DNA from 3 places in the Glutamicibacter sp. NPDC127525 genome. Region 3 is predicted to be linked to each of the others. Evidence: riboswitches for the same ligand, from Rfam matches in the RefSeq annotation. Region 3 holds a riboswitch; each other region holds the start of a gene.
The links. A riboswitch is a leader RNA that binds a small molecule or an ion and turns the genes downstream of it on or off. The one in region 3 is predicted to bind S-adenosylmethionine.
Positions count from the first base shown of each region.

Region 1: it holds a riboswitch for S-adenosylmethionine, as region 3 does, so the genes downstream of both, ACFVHU_RS13820 (acyl-CoA dehydrogenase family protein) here and ACFVHU_RS13035 (flavin reductase family protein) in region 3, are expected to answer to the same signal.
Region 2: it holds a riboswitch for S-adenosylmethionine, as region 3 does, so the genes downstream of both, ACFVHU_RS11825 (ABC transporter substrate-binding protein) here and ACFVHU_RS13035 (flavin reductase family protein) in region 3, are expected to answer to the same signal.

Region 1 is NZ_JBHXVN010000005.1:307,134-311,366, forward strand. It holds gene ACFVHU_RS13805 (CdaR family transcriptional regulator) at 1-491, shown strand, start outside; gene ACFVHU_RS13810 (GntP family permease) at 783-2,144, shown strand; gene ACFVHU_RS13815 (SdpI family protein) at 2,220-2,594, opposite strand; SAM riboswitch class I at 2,869-2,959, shown strand; gene ACFVHU_RS13820 (acyl-CoA dehydrogenase family protein) at 3,010-4,233, shown strand, end outside.
Region 2 is NZ_JBHXVN010000004.1:315,186-319,418, reverse strand. It holds gene ggt (gamma-glutamyltransferase) at 1-1,120, opposite strand, end outside; gene ACFVHU_RS11830 (NAD(P)H-binding protein) at 1,336-2,199, opposite strand; SAM riboswitch class I at 2,485-2,576, shown strand; gene ACFVHU_RS11825 (ABC transporter substrate-binding protein) at 2,700-4,233, shown strand, end outside.
Region 3 is NZ_JBHXVN010000005.1:134,733-138,965, reverse strand. It holds gene ACFVHU_RS13050 (stage II sporulation protein M) at 1-224, opposite strand, end outside; gene ACFVHU_RS13045 (hypothetical protein) at 269-571, opposite strand; gene ACFVHU_RS13040 (DUF4913 domain-containing protein) at 782-1,258, opposite strand; gene ACFVHU_RS13035 (flavin reductase family protein) at 1,690-2,190, opposite strand; SAM riboswitch class IV at 2,285-2,401, opposite strand; gene ACFVHU_RS13030 (long-chain-fatty-acid--CoA ligase) at 2,778-4,233, shown strand, end outside.

The DNA of each region.
Region 1 (4,233 bases), 170 kb from region 3:
TTAGCCTTTCCGGCGCGTACTGGAGGCTTTGCGCTGCCAGCGAGACAGCTTTCGCTCCCGAGCGCATGGACCAGGAACGTTTCCTGGTCTCCGCGCCTGTCGAAAAGGCCGAGGATCTCATGGCCGAAACCGAAGTGCTGCGCGTATTGGTGGGCTATCCGGCACTCGTGCCATCCCACGCGCGGCGCCGCATGTGGAGCCGGGAAATTGCTGTGGCTATCGCCCGCACCCCAGCCCGCAGCCTGGAACATGCAGCTGCCCCAGCGATGCAGCTCAATGAGGAACAAGCCAGAACCCTGCTGGTCGTTGCGACAGCTGCTTCGATGAGCCAAGCGGCCACGGATCTGCATATTCACCGCAATACCTTGGTGCAAAGACTTGAGCGGATAAGCCAGGTCAGCGGCGTCGATATTCGGCGGTCCAGCGAATCCCTGAAACTCCAGCATGCCATCTACGCGAGAGTGGCCTTGGGCCAGCTGCATGTTTTCTAGGCCCTGGAAACGAGGGGAGCTGGCGCCGGGGCTGGGAAGGGTGGGGTGTTTGCACACATTGGCTCTTTCGAACCCAGGCAAATGTGGTCGTGTGCCCATAGGTATTCGGGGTCACTTTTCCTAGTATTGGCAGGATGATCGATCTTTGCGCCCGAAACCGGGGTGGCACGGTGGCATCTAGCCCAACGGGCAAAGCCTTGAGCGGCTTTGCCGACAGGGCTGGTCCACCCGTTGAGCCATTGCGGGCTGGACGCAGAGAACTACCGATATTGGCAAAGGAGCCAACCCGCCGTGTACGAACTGCTTGTTCTGCTGATCCTTGTTGTGGCCATCGTGATGGTCACAGGACGCCTGAAGATCAGCCCATTTCTCGCCCTCGTTGGCGCCGCTATCCTGGCGGCCTTCGCCTACCGGATTCCGCTGGCCGACGTGGCTTCGACGGTCACCACGGCTTTCGGCAGCACCATGGGAAATATCGGACTGGTGATCCTGTTCGGAACAATGATCGGTGTCATCCTGGAGAAATCCGGCGCCGCGATCTCCATGGCAGATGCGCTGATCAAGGTCCTCGGTACCCGGTTCCCCAACCTGACGCTATCGATTATCGGCTACATCGTTTCCATTCCGGTCTTCTGCGACTCGGGATACGTGGTGCTCAACTCGCTGCGCAAAGCCATCACCCTGCGTACCGGGGTCTCTGGGCTGGCAACTTCCATCGCCCTGATGACCGGCCTGTACGCGACCCACACCATGGTGCCTCCAACTCCGGGCCCGCTGGCCGCAGCCGAAAGCATCGGCATTGCCGATAACCTGGGCTTGATCATCGCTGTCGGATTGCCCGTTGCGGCCATCTCGGCACTTGCCGGCTTGGCCTACGCCAGCCGCTTCAACAAGTCCCAATGGACCCCGTTGCCAAGCGACGACCACAATGACATCTCCGAACTCGACTATGAGCAGCTGCGTGCAAGCTTCGGAAAATTGCCCAGCCCGGCGCTGGCCTTCATGCCGATCCTGGTTCCGCTGGTGCTGATCTGTGCCGCATCCATTGCGAAGCTGCCCTCGCACCCGATGGGCGAAGGCGCTGCCCTGGAAATCCTTTCCTTCCTGGGGACGCCGGTTATTGCGCTGATCTTCGGCTTGATCTCCGCGACTTTTCTTTTGAGCGGTGGCAGCAAGCTGGCGGTCTTCAATGAGCAGATGAACGAAGCTGTACGCACCGCTGCTCCGATCTTGCTGATCACCGGTGCCGGCGCCGGCTTCGGCGCGGTCCTGGCCGCGTCGGATCTGACCACGATTCTTTCGGATTCACTCAGCGGACTGGGCTTGGGCCTGGCTGTGCCATTCCTGATCGCCGCTGCACTGAAGTCCGCCCAGGGCTCGTCCACCGTCTCAATGGTGACCACTTCCGCGCTGGTCGCTCCGATGCTCGGCTCCCTGGGCTTGGGTTCGGAGCTGGGCATGGTGCTATCCGTATTGGCAGTAGGCGCCGGTGCGATGGTTGTCTCGCACGCCAACGACTCCTACTTCTGGGTCGTCTCGCAGCTCAGCCGGATTCCGGTGATCACCGCCTACAAGACCCTGAGCGTGGCTACCGCCATCCAGGGCACCGCGGGGTTCCTGACTGTACTGGTCCTGGGAGCCGTACTGCTTTAGCAGCACGCCTTCCAAGAAAGCAACGGATCGCGCCATCAGCAGATGGCGCGATCCGTTGCTTTAAGCAGTACTGGATTAGCCTAGGCCTGCCGCCGGGAAGCTCCGCGCGGCCTTATTCGCTGTGGCAGTCGAGATCACCAGCAACGCGATGGCGGCCAGGTAGCCGGTTCCGGTCGCGGCGAAGGCGAAACCGAATTGGCCCAGCAGGCAGAGAACTGCTGCGCTGGCCAATGCCGCCCAACCGGCCCAGGAAGCCGCGGCAAGCAGGGGCGCAGCCTGCTGATGCCCGGCGAACCAGGCGTCATCGCTGGCCAAGGTGTGGCGCGTCTTGATGCCGATCGCCGCATTGCGAGCGAGCTTCCGGTCCCGTGCCATCGGGGCGAGGAACGCTGCGACCAGCGTTATGCTCAGCAACCCGAACATGAAGGCAATCACGCCTGCTGGATCCACTTGCCGCCTCTTCTGCCGATTGATCTTGAATGGCCATTCTATGCGGTCGCATGGAAGTGCCCTGATCCACGCTGTGTTCCCAATCGATGCCTGCGGGAACGCTCTTGAGATCCAGTTCCGGCATGCCAATTGCGTCATGCGAAGGTCATATGACGTCTTATCCGCCCGTTTTCCGGCAGGGCGAAGGCGCGAAGATGACGTATTTTGTCCTGCTGTTCCTCCGCATGACAGCGCCCTTCCCGAGGACCTGCCAGCAATGCTTGACTCGGAGCACAACCCATCCAGAGCGGCTGAGAGACCTGGCTCCGAGACGCCGCAGCAAGCCTGCACTCCGCAGGTAGTGCTAACGCCAGGTTCGATGGATCCGCAGATTTTCTGCATCCTTCGGAATCCATAGCCCAAGAGGAGAACGAAGATGACTGTACTGGATACCCAATTGCCGCGCGTGCCCTACACCGGCACTGCTGATGAAGCTGAACTGGCTCATTGGCGCGACGTCGCCCAGCAAGTAGCTGACAAGCTGGCGGCTGACGCGCTCGAACGCGACCGAAAGAACGCCCAGCCTTTCGCCGAAGTGCAGCTGCTGCGCGAAGCCGGGTTGCTCAATCTCTTGGTGCCTGCAGAATTCGGCGGAGCCGGAGCCCATTGGGAAACGGCTTTCGAAGCGGTCCGCATACTGGCCGCAGCTGATGGCTCCATCTCGCAGTTGCTGGCTTACCACTACATCAACCAGTCCGGCATTGCGTTCTACGCCCCAGCAGAAGCGCAAGGGGCATGGTGGCAGCGCACCGTGGAAGGTGGCTGGCTCTGGGGCGATTCGGTGAATCCAGTTGATCCGGATTTGACGCTGAGCGCCGAAGGGGACGGCTACCGACTGAATGGAGCCAAGCGATTCTCCACGGGTTCCGGTGTTGGCGAGGTCATCGTCATCAACGCGCTGGTCCAGGGCGGAGAATACGACGGGCAGATTCTCGCGTTGGTTCTGCCACGCGATATCGATGGCTTGGAAATCGTTGACGACTGGGACTACCTGGGACAGCGGCTGAGCGCGTCGAATTCCTTGAAGTTCCACAACGTGCGGCTCGAAGCAGGGGACTTGCTGGGATTCGTCACCGATGAACCGGTCTCCACCCTGCTTACCCCCGGTATCCAGTTGGCCTTCGCCAACTTCTACCTGGGCATCGCCCAGGGAGCACTGGAGCGCGGCAAGCAGATCTTGCTGGGCCGCAAGAACGCCTGGCTGTTCTCGCAGGCAGAGACCTACTCGCAGGACCCGATCTTCCAGCGCACCGTCGGAGAGCTCAAAGCCCGCACCGCAGCAGTGGCGGCGCTGACCGAGAAGCTGGGCCGGAAATTCGATGCCCTGCTCTCGAAGGCCGGGGAAGTCACCCAGCCCGAACGAGCGGCGTTGGCCGTGGAAATTGCTGAAGCCAAGGTGGTCTCCACTGAGGTGGGAGTGGAGGTGGCGAACCGGATCTTCGAGGTGACCGGTTCATCTTCGACTGCGAACTCGGTGGGTCTGGACCTGTACTGGCGCAATGTGCGCACCCATTCGCTGCACGACCCAGTGGACTACAAGAAGATCGAGGTCGGCGCCTACTTCCTGCGCGGAGAGTCCCAGCCGCTCTCGCTGTACACC
Region 2 (4,233 bases), on a different contig from region 3:
CGCAGGCACGATCCGCGCCGAATAACTTGTCCGTCAAGGTCCGGGTCGGGACGCTGGTGAACGCGGGGTCGCCGACGTACTTGCCGCGATCAGCGTAGGCGAGCGCAGTTGCCTCGAAATAATGATGCAAGGCATCGGGTTCTTCCATGGCTGGCAAATCGAATTCGCCCAGAATGTTCAGAGATTCGCCGATGGTCGTTCCGCCACTGGAAGAAGGAGCCATGCCGAAGACGTCGTAGCCCCGGTAGTCCACCTTTGTCGGTGCCTGCTCCACCACTTCGTAGCCGGCCAGGTCGGCGGTGCCCAGCTGCCCTGCGGGAACCGGGAGGGTGGTGTCTTCGCTCTTTGGCGGCGCCTGTACCGTTTGGGCGATGTCGGCAGCCAGTTCGCCCTCATAGAATCCATCAATGCCTTGCTTTGCCAGCATCCGGTAGGTGTGTGCGAGATCCGGATTCTTGAAAATGCTCCCGACTTCCGGAGCATCTCCGCCGGGCAGGAACAATTCGCTCGTGGAGGTGAACGCGGCGAACCGTTCCTTGTTGTCCAGGGTCTGCTCGCGGAACGTCTCGTCGATGACAAAGCCGCGTGAAGCGATCTGGGTTGCCGGCCGCAGAACCTGTTTCAGGTTCTGCGAACCCCAATTATCCAGTGCGCGCTGCCAGGTGGCCACTGTCCCGGGCACGCCTACGGCCACACCACTGGTGACCAGTTCCGGGGTGAAGTTATACGGCTCGCCGGTTTCAGGATCGATGAATGCATCATGCGCAATGCCTGCCGGTGCGGTTTCGCGGCCGTCGATGGTGCTGACCTTGCCCGACTTCGCATCGTAGTGCATGAAGTATCCGCCGCCGCCAATGCCTGCGCTATAGGGTTCGGTGACGCCCAGTGCCGCCGCGGTTGCCACAGCCGCATCGACAGCGTTGCCTCCCTTGCGCAGGATTTCGATGCCGGCAGCGGTGGCTTCCGGATCGACCGACGAGACTGCGCCTCCAGTGCCGATGGCGGTCGGGTCCTTCTGGGTGTGCCGTGGTTCGGCGCTCGCCGGAAGCGCTGAGAAAGCTCCCAGGCCCAAGGCGATGGCTGCCGCGCAGGCAACTGATCTTAAACGTACTCGTGGCATGCTTTGATCTCCTCTGCAGGTGGGGATGAAGTATGCGCAAATTTACGGGAGCGGGAACTCGCCGCGCGGTTGTGACACGCAGCACCATGGGTTTGCGCGGCAATTTCGGCATTGCCGCGCGAATATTCCGGGTTGTGACGCGTTAAAGCGGCGGGCAGGCACCGCGGCCTCGATCGCCGCCAATGCCTGCCCGCTGGAACCCTAGTGCACCTGGGCTACTTGTCCAGGTTGTCCTTGATGACTTTGCCCAAGGAAGCCGGGGCGCGGCCGATCAGCTGAGCCAGCTCCCCGGAGTCCACTTCCAGCGCTCCTTCTCGAATGCGCATGTCGGTATCGACGAGGATGTGCGCGAACGGTCCGGGGACGCCGGCATCAGCGTAGATCTTTTCCAGTTGCCCTGGATCCATTTCCTGGTAGGCGATGTCCTGGCCGGCGGCAGCGCCAACCGCGCCAGCAAGCTGGGCGAGGGTGAATGGCTTATCGCTGCCCAGCTCGTAGATCCTGCCGTTCTGGTCCTCCTCGGAAAGCAGCACGGCCGCAGCGGCATCCGCATAGTCTGCACGGGCGGCAGCGCTGATCTTGCCATCGCCGGCGGCACCGAGCACCGTGCCGCTGTTGAGGTAGCCCATCAGCTGGTCGGTGTAGTTCTCGATGTACCATCCATTGCGCAACAGCACGTAGTCGATGCCGGATCCGGCCAGCAGCCGTTCGGTGGCGATGTGCTCGTCGGCGAGCTTCATGCCGCCGGACAGGGCGTTGGCAATTGAGGTGTAGGCGATCAGCGAGACATCCACGTGCTTGGCCGCGTTGATGACGTTCTCATGCTGGGCAACGCGCTGGCCCACCTCGCTGGCCGAAATCAGCAGCAGCTTGTCTATGCCTTCGAGTGCGGACACGAGAGTTGGCTGGGCGTTGTAATCGGCAACGCGGGTTTCCAGGCCTTTGCCTGCCAGTGGTTCCAGCTTCTGCTCGGAGCGGCCAATGGCGACCAGATCAGCGGCATTCGCCCCGCGCGCAAGCAGCGCGTCGATGACTAGATTTCCAAGCTGTCCGGTGGCACCGGTAATTGCGATCTTCATGGGGTCCTCTCGTTGGTCTGCATCTGCTACAACCGGCGAGGACGTGAGGTAATTCCCGGAACCATCGAATGGGAATGCCGATTAAGCAAGGATTCGCATGGATCTGTCCACAGTTGGCGTCACAAAGCGTTTTATGTCCGGCGCATTGCATTTTATGACGCGCAGCATGACGTGTATCGGCTGTTTCAGGACGCGTTCTGCGACTTCATGACCCCTGCTTACGTAACGCTTGTCTGCTGAATTCAGGGGTTGCAGACTTGAACTGTTCGGCCGGTACAGCCGGACACCCCATCCAGAGCGACCGAGAGACCTGGCTCGTTGAAGTCGCAGCAACCACCCGTAAACGGGAGCGGTGCTAAGGCCAGGACCGATGGAGATTGCTAAATTTCTCAACGGTCTGCCGGAAGAAACTCGCCGTGGGTAGTCCCGGAATCAAGGCAGAACGTACAGGGAATCTATGCGTAATCCTCGGGGCACCAACCGAGAGGACATCTGTAACCATGCGTACAGCACATTTTGGCCTGAAGGCCACTGCAATCCTTGCCGTTCTGGGCTTGTCACTCACTGCATGCGGAAACAACGCCAATACTACTGGCGCCGCTGAAGCAGCAGCCGATCCAGGGGAACCAGTAGAAGGCGGTACCTTCACTTTTGCTGAAGTTACCCCCATCAACAATTGGCAGACTCAGGCAGCGCGTTTCTATGAGAAGGCCAACGTACTGAATTCCGTCCTTGATCGCCTGACCTACTACGACGTGGAAGCTGGCAAGCTGGTTGGCTGGATCGCCAGCGGATTCGAAGCCAACGATGCCAAGACCGAGTTCACGTTCACCATTCGCGACGGAGTCACCTTCTCAGACGGATCCAAACTGGATGCCAAAGCCGTGAAACTGAACCTGGACGCGCTGGGTCAGGGCATCAAGGAAGCTCAGATTGCACCGAACGTTGACTTTGCCGCCTACAAGTCGGCAGAGGTCGTTGGGGACAACAAGGTCAAGGTCACGCTCAAGCGTCCGGATGCCAATTTCCTTCGGGCGACTTCTTCAGTAACTGCTGGATTGGTGTCCCCGAAAACCCTTGAACTGGATAACGCCGCGCAGTCCTCGATCTCCAAGATTGTTGGTTCCGGACCGTTTGTCTTTGAATCGGAAAAGCCTGATGAAGAAGTGGTTTTCACCAGCCGCGATGACTACGCTTGGGCACCAGAATCTGCCTCTAACCAGGGCGATGCATACCTGGATACCTTGGTTATCAAATACCTTCCTGAGGTAGCTAGCCGTGCCGGGGCAGTTCAGTCCGCGCAGGTAGATCTCGTCCGAGGCTTGCAACCGGTGGATGAACAAGTGCTGGGTACCAACGGTGGCAAGGTGTTAGCTGCTGAAGGCGTAGACCTGACCACCAACCACGCAGCAGTACGTGTTGGCTCGGGAAAGCTTGAAGACGTCAAAGTCCGCCAAGCGCTGCAGATTGCAATCGACCGCCAGGCCATTAAGGAAACCGTTCTCTCGGATAGCTACGTCATCTCCGGATCGATCCTGAACCATAAGGCTCCAGGTTTCGTAGACCTATCTTCCGAACTGGCGTACAACCCAGAAAAGGCCAAGCAATTATTGGATGAAGCCGGTTGGAAGCCGGGCGCGGATGGCATTCGCGAGAAGGACGGAAAGAAACTGGAAGTAACGGTCTCCACCTCCAATAACTCCGTGGTCATCAAGCCAGCGTTCGAACTGATTGAACAGCAATGGCGAGAGATTGGCGTCCAGCTGGTCAACCGCGCGGCGGACAATACTTTCCTGACCAACGCGCTTGTCGACGACAAAGTGGAGTTCTTCGGCACCCGCCAGTTCGCATACGGCGGACTGGGCCCGGTCTACGCAACTGCGAACAACAATCAGACACTTCGCGCCGATCCTGAACTGAACAAGCTTTTCGCCGAAGAGCAGTCAGCAACCACCGAAGAAGAGCACCTGAAGTTGGTGGAAGAAGAACAGCGTACCCTGGTGCTTGACCAAGCCTTGACCTTGATTCTTTGGG
Region 3 (4,233 bases):
AAGGTCAAAATTCCTGCAAAGGCCAGCAGAGCAATGATTGCATTGTTCGATAATATGCTCCACCATAGGGCCCATGAAGGTGATGCCGGAACCAAACCTGAATGACTCTCTTGTTCAAGAGGTACCGTTGCAATACCGGCTGCTACGGCGCCCAGCCACAGCAACGCTCCAATGCATAATGCTAAGCGCTGCCTTGCAAAAAGACCCTTTAAATAATGTGTCATAGGTTCGAAGGCGGACCGACAGCTTGTCGGTCCGCCCATCGTTTCTACTTAACCAGAGCCTTCTTGCCAATAGCGCGGCGGAGCATAGCCAAGGCAGCACCACCGATAACAGTGGCACCACCGAAGAGCGAGACCGCGGTCGCAACATCCATGCCAGCGAGAATTGCTGTTGCCGCTGCCGTTGCATTGGCCGTGGTAAAGCCAAAGAAGGCAACTAGTGCCTCTGGCATTACAGCGGATGCTACCAGAAGGATGGTGAGTGACGCCGTGACTGCCGCAAGTACGATGATCCCTTTTCCTGCCGAGATCGCTTGGACCGTGCTCTTTTCTGAGGTAACGCTTGACATATTTTTCCTTTTGATTGAGGCCCTGTGGAAACACGAAGAATCGCATTTTCACATGCCCTGAGTTATTGCTCCTAACTTCCAAGTTCCATTCGCCAAATGAGATTTGGCGCTGAAAATTGATGCGCAGGAGCTTTGCACGACCGAAGTCAAGATCGACTACAAGATCCGTCTCTGATCAGTCGTAGTTACTATATCAAAGAAACTTACCCACTAGAATAAATATTTTTTTGGAGGTTCAACAACTGGAAGGTGGATTTGACGTTGGTCAGGGAACAAGCCCTCCGGCGGCGCTGCATAAGGCAACGGCTGCCCTTTTTTGGACTTGTTTTCGTCGGTGTCCGCTGCCGAGGAAAACGGCCCATCCGGGTCCAGCAAGACCGCCATATGGTGGTCCGCGTGGTCACGCCACCACACGCTCATGCCGGTGCTGGGGTCCATGCGCAGATGTTCCCAGGAACGCCACAGCGCTTCCAGACGGATCACTGCCTCGTCATATTCCCACCACCGGGCAGCCCAGACCCGCGACCGGCCGTTGATCGCCCGGCGATAGACATTGCGCAGGTACTCACGGACAAACTCATCAACGGAACCGTAGTAAAGGGTTTCCTCCGGTTCAGCCTCGCCCTCGTCGTCTTGGGCTTCTTCGGCTGCCTCGTTGGCCTCCACCTGTTCGGTCACGGCGGCCACGGCCGCCTGGACAGCTCGCTGCCTGAGGGATTCCAAGAGCTCCTCAGTTAGGGCTTCATCAACCGCGGCCGTGGCCACGTTATTGATTTGCTTACGAACCGAGGCCGGTCCAGCGTGCAGCGAGGATCCATGAGCTACCTGCGCGGTTCTGTTCGACAGCCCAGGCGGGTGGCGGATATGGCGAGTTCAAGGTTTCTCGCGACAGATACTTTGATGACGAGGTTATCGCCAAATGCCTGGGGCAGCTGGCCCAAGATGGCAGGCCATGAGATTGCCAGCCATCTTGCCACGTCTTCAGGGTGGCGAGAGAGAACGGGCATTGCCGGTGTCGAGGGCTGCGGGGAACGGCTCAACCCGCCTAACCGGAATTCAAAAAGCTCCGGCCAGATCGATGATTTGATCTGGCCGGAGCTTTGGAAGATGCGAAGCGCTTATACGAGCTCAGGAATCGGCAGCGAATGGAACCGCGAATCATGGAAGATCTGTGGCGAGTGCTCGGAGGTGCGGTGCCCGTGGACTTCCATCAGGACTACCCAGTGATCCCCCGCTTCGACCTCGTTGTAGATCGAAGTCTCCAGCCACAACGTGGAGTCGTTGACGAAGAGCGCGCCCTGATCCGAGGAATAGGTATCGATTCCGCGGAACCGGTCGCCATTTTTCGACGCAATCTGAGCGCAGACACCATCATTGCGTTCGCTCAGCACTGAGACGCCAATGCGGCCAGCTTCGCGCAGCTTTGGCCAAGTGTTCGAGGACTTCTGCACGGCGAACATCACCAGTGCAGGTTCAAGGGAAACTCCCACGGTAAACGATGAAGCGACAATTCCGGTCTTCACGCCATCCAGTTCTGCACAGAGGGCGGCTACCCCTGATGGATGCTGAGCGAAAACCTTGCGCAGGGTCAACGGGTCAAGTTCAAGATTCAATGACATGGCTCGATTCCTTTGGGTCTTGCCCACCGCGCAGTAGCCTGCAAGCATTGGCTTCTCGTTACTCGAAGCCGCTTGGGCTGAAGTTCCGCGCCGTGTGCGGTACTTGTTCCAGCACATTTTGTGTGGAACCGAATCCTCACCTGGAGCACCCCACTACCGTTGAGAGGGTTGCCGATCAGCAAGCCAGGGCTTATAGCTGATGCTCTTGATTCTGTTTAAAACGATATGGCTCATGACGAACAGCCGTCAAACATTTCACTTCGCAAATCGCAATATTCGACGCAATATTCGATCCAAGGCCCCGCCAGAAGTCCTTGGGCAGTCTTTTATTCGCCATACGCCGCGCTTCTTGAACGCTTCGGCCCCATGATCGCAGCAGGCTTCCGCCGCTCTTGATTCGGCAGAACACTAACTCCTCCCCTGGGCTCGGGGCCCTGGCGCGAATTCCCTACCGCCCACCGTAATGAAACTTGGTTTCCCGGCATGACGCTGAGGTTCATGCCACTATTGGTCATGGAGTGCATTGAGTCACACTCCTGCTTATTGTTCTCCGTAACCATCGATGACGATTGAGGAATAGCCACACCATGGTAGAGATTCAGGCAAACCATTCAGAATTGACCCCACTGCGTTTCTTGGAACGCACAGCCGAGGCCTATCCGAAGAAGACCGCCGTCATCCATGGAACTCGCAGCTTCTCCTATGAAGAATTCGAAGCACGGGTGCACCGCTTTGCCCAGGCGCTGAAGGCTCGCATTGAGCCGGGCGACCGCGTGGCCGTGCTGGCACCGAATACTCCCGAAATGCTCATGGCGCATTACGCCGTACCGCTGGCAGGCGCAGTCCTCGTTGCCCTGAACACCCGACTCTCGGCCCACGAGCTGCAATACATCATTGATCATTCTGCTGCCAAGCTGATGCTTGCCGACACAGAGCTGTTGGAGAACACGAAGACCCTGCGCCGCGAGAACCCAACGCTGGAGGCGCTCATCGAGATCGCCGATGACCAGTACGCCGGAGAACGTCCGGACGTGCCCGTGGACGCCACCTTGGACGAGCTAATCGCACAAGCCTCGGATGAAAGACTTCCCTACGCCATCGCCGATGAGCGGGCTCCGATCACTCTCAATTACACGTCGGGCACCACCGGCAAGCCGAAGGGCGTGCTCTACTCGCACCGCGGCAGCTACCTGAACTCGTTGGGCGAAGCGCACCACCAGGGCTTCACCGCCAAGACCCGCTACTTGTGGACCCTGCCGATGTTCCACTGCAACGGCTGGTGCACTCCATGGGCCGTCACCGCAGCGGGAGGAACGCACCTGTGCCTGCGCGGCGTGCGCGAAGATTCCGTTTGGGATGCCATCGAGGATCTTGGAACCACCCACTTGTGCGGCGCTCCGACCGTCTGCTCCATCATCGCCGACTCCACCCGCGCCCACCAGCTCGATGCGCCACTGCGCATCACCACCGCAGGAGCTCCCCCGTCCCCGGCAATCATCTCCAAGCTGCAGAAGCTGGGCATCGAGGTAGTCCATGTATATGGCCTCACCGAGGTATACGGACCGTACACGGTGTGCGAGTACCAGGATGAGTGGGATGCCCTCGATGGCCCGGACCGGGCCGCGAAGCTCGCCCGCCAAGGCGTTGGCATGATTACCGCCGAGTCCGCACGCATTGTTGACGAGAACATGAACGATGTCCCGGCGGATGGACAGACCATGGGCGAAATCGTGCTGCGCGGCAATAACGTCATGATCGGCTACTACCGCGATGAAGCGGCCACTACCCAAGCTTTCCATGGCGGCTGGTTCCACACCGGCGATCTGGGTGTCATGCACCCGGATGGCTACATCCAGGTGCGCGACCGGGCCAAGGACATCATCATTTCCGGCGGCGAGAACATCTCCACCATCGAGGTGGAGCAAGCCCTCGCCTCGCACCCAGAGGTGCTGGACCTGGCCGTCATCGGCATCGCGGACGAGAAATGGGGCGAGCGTCCGGTGGCATATGTCATCCGCGCCAGCGGATCCTCCCTGGACGCGC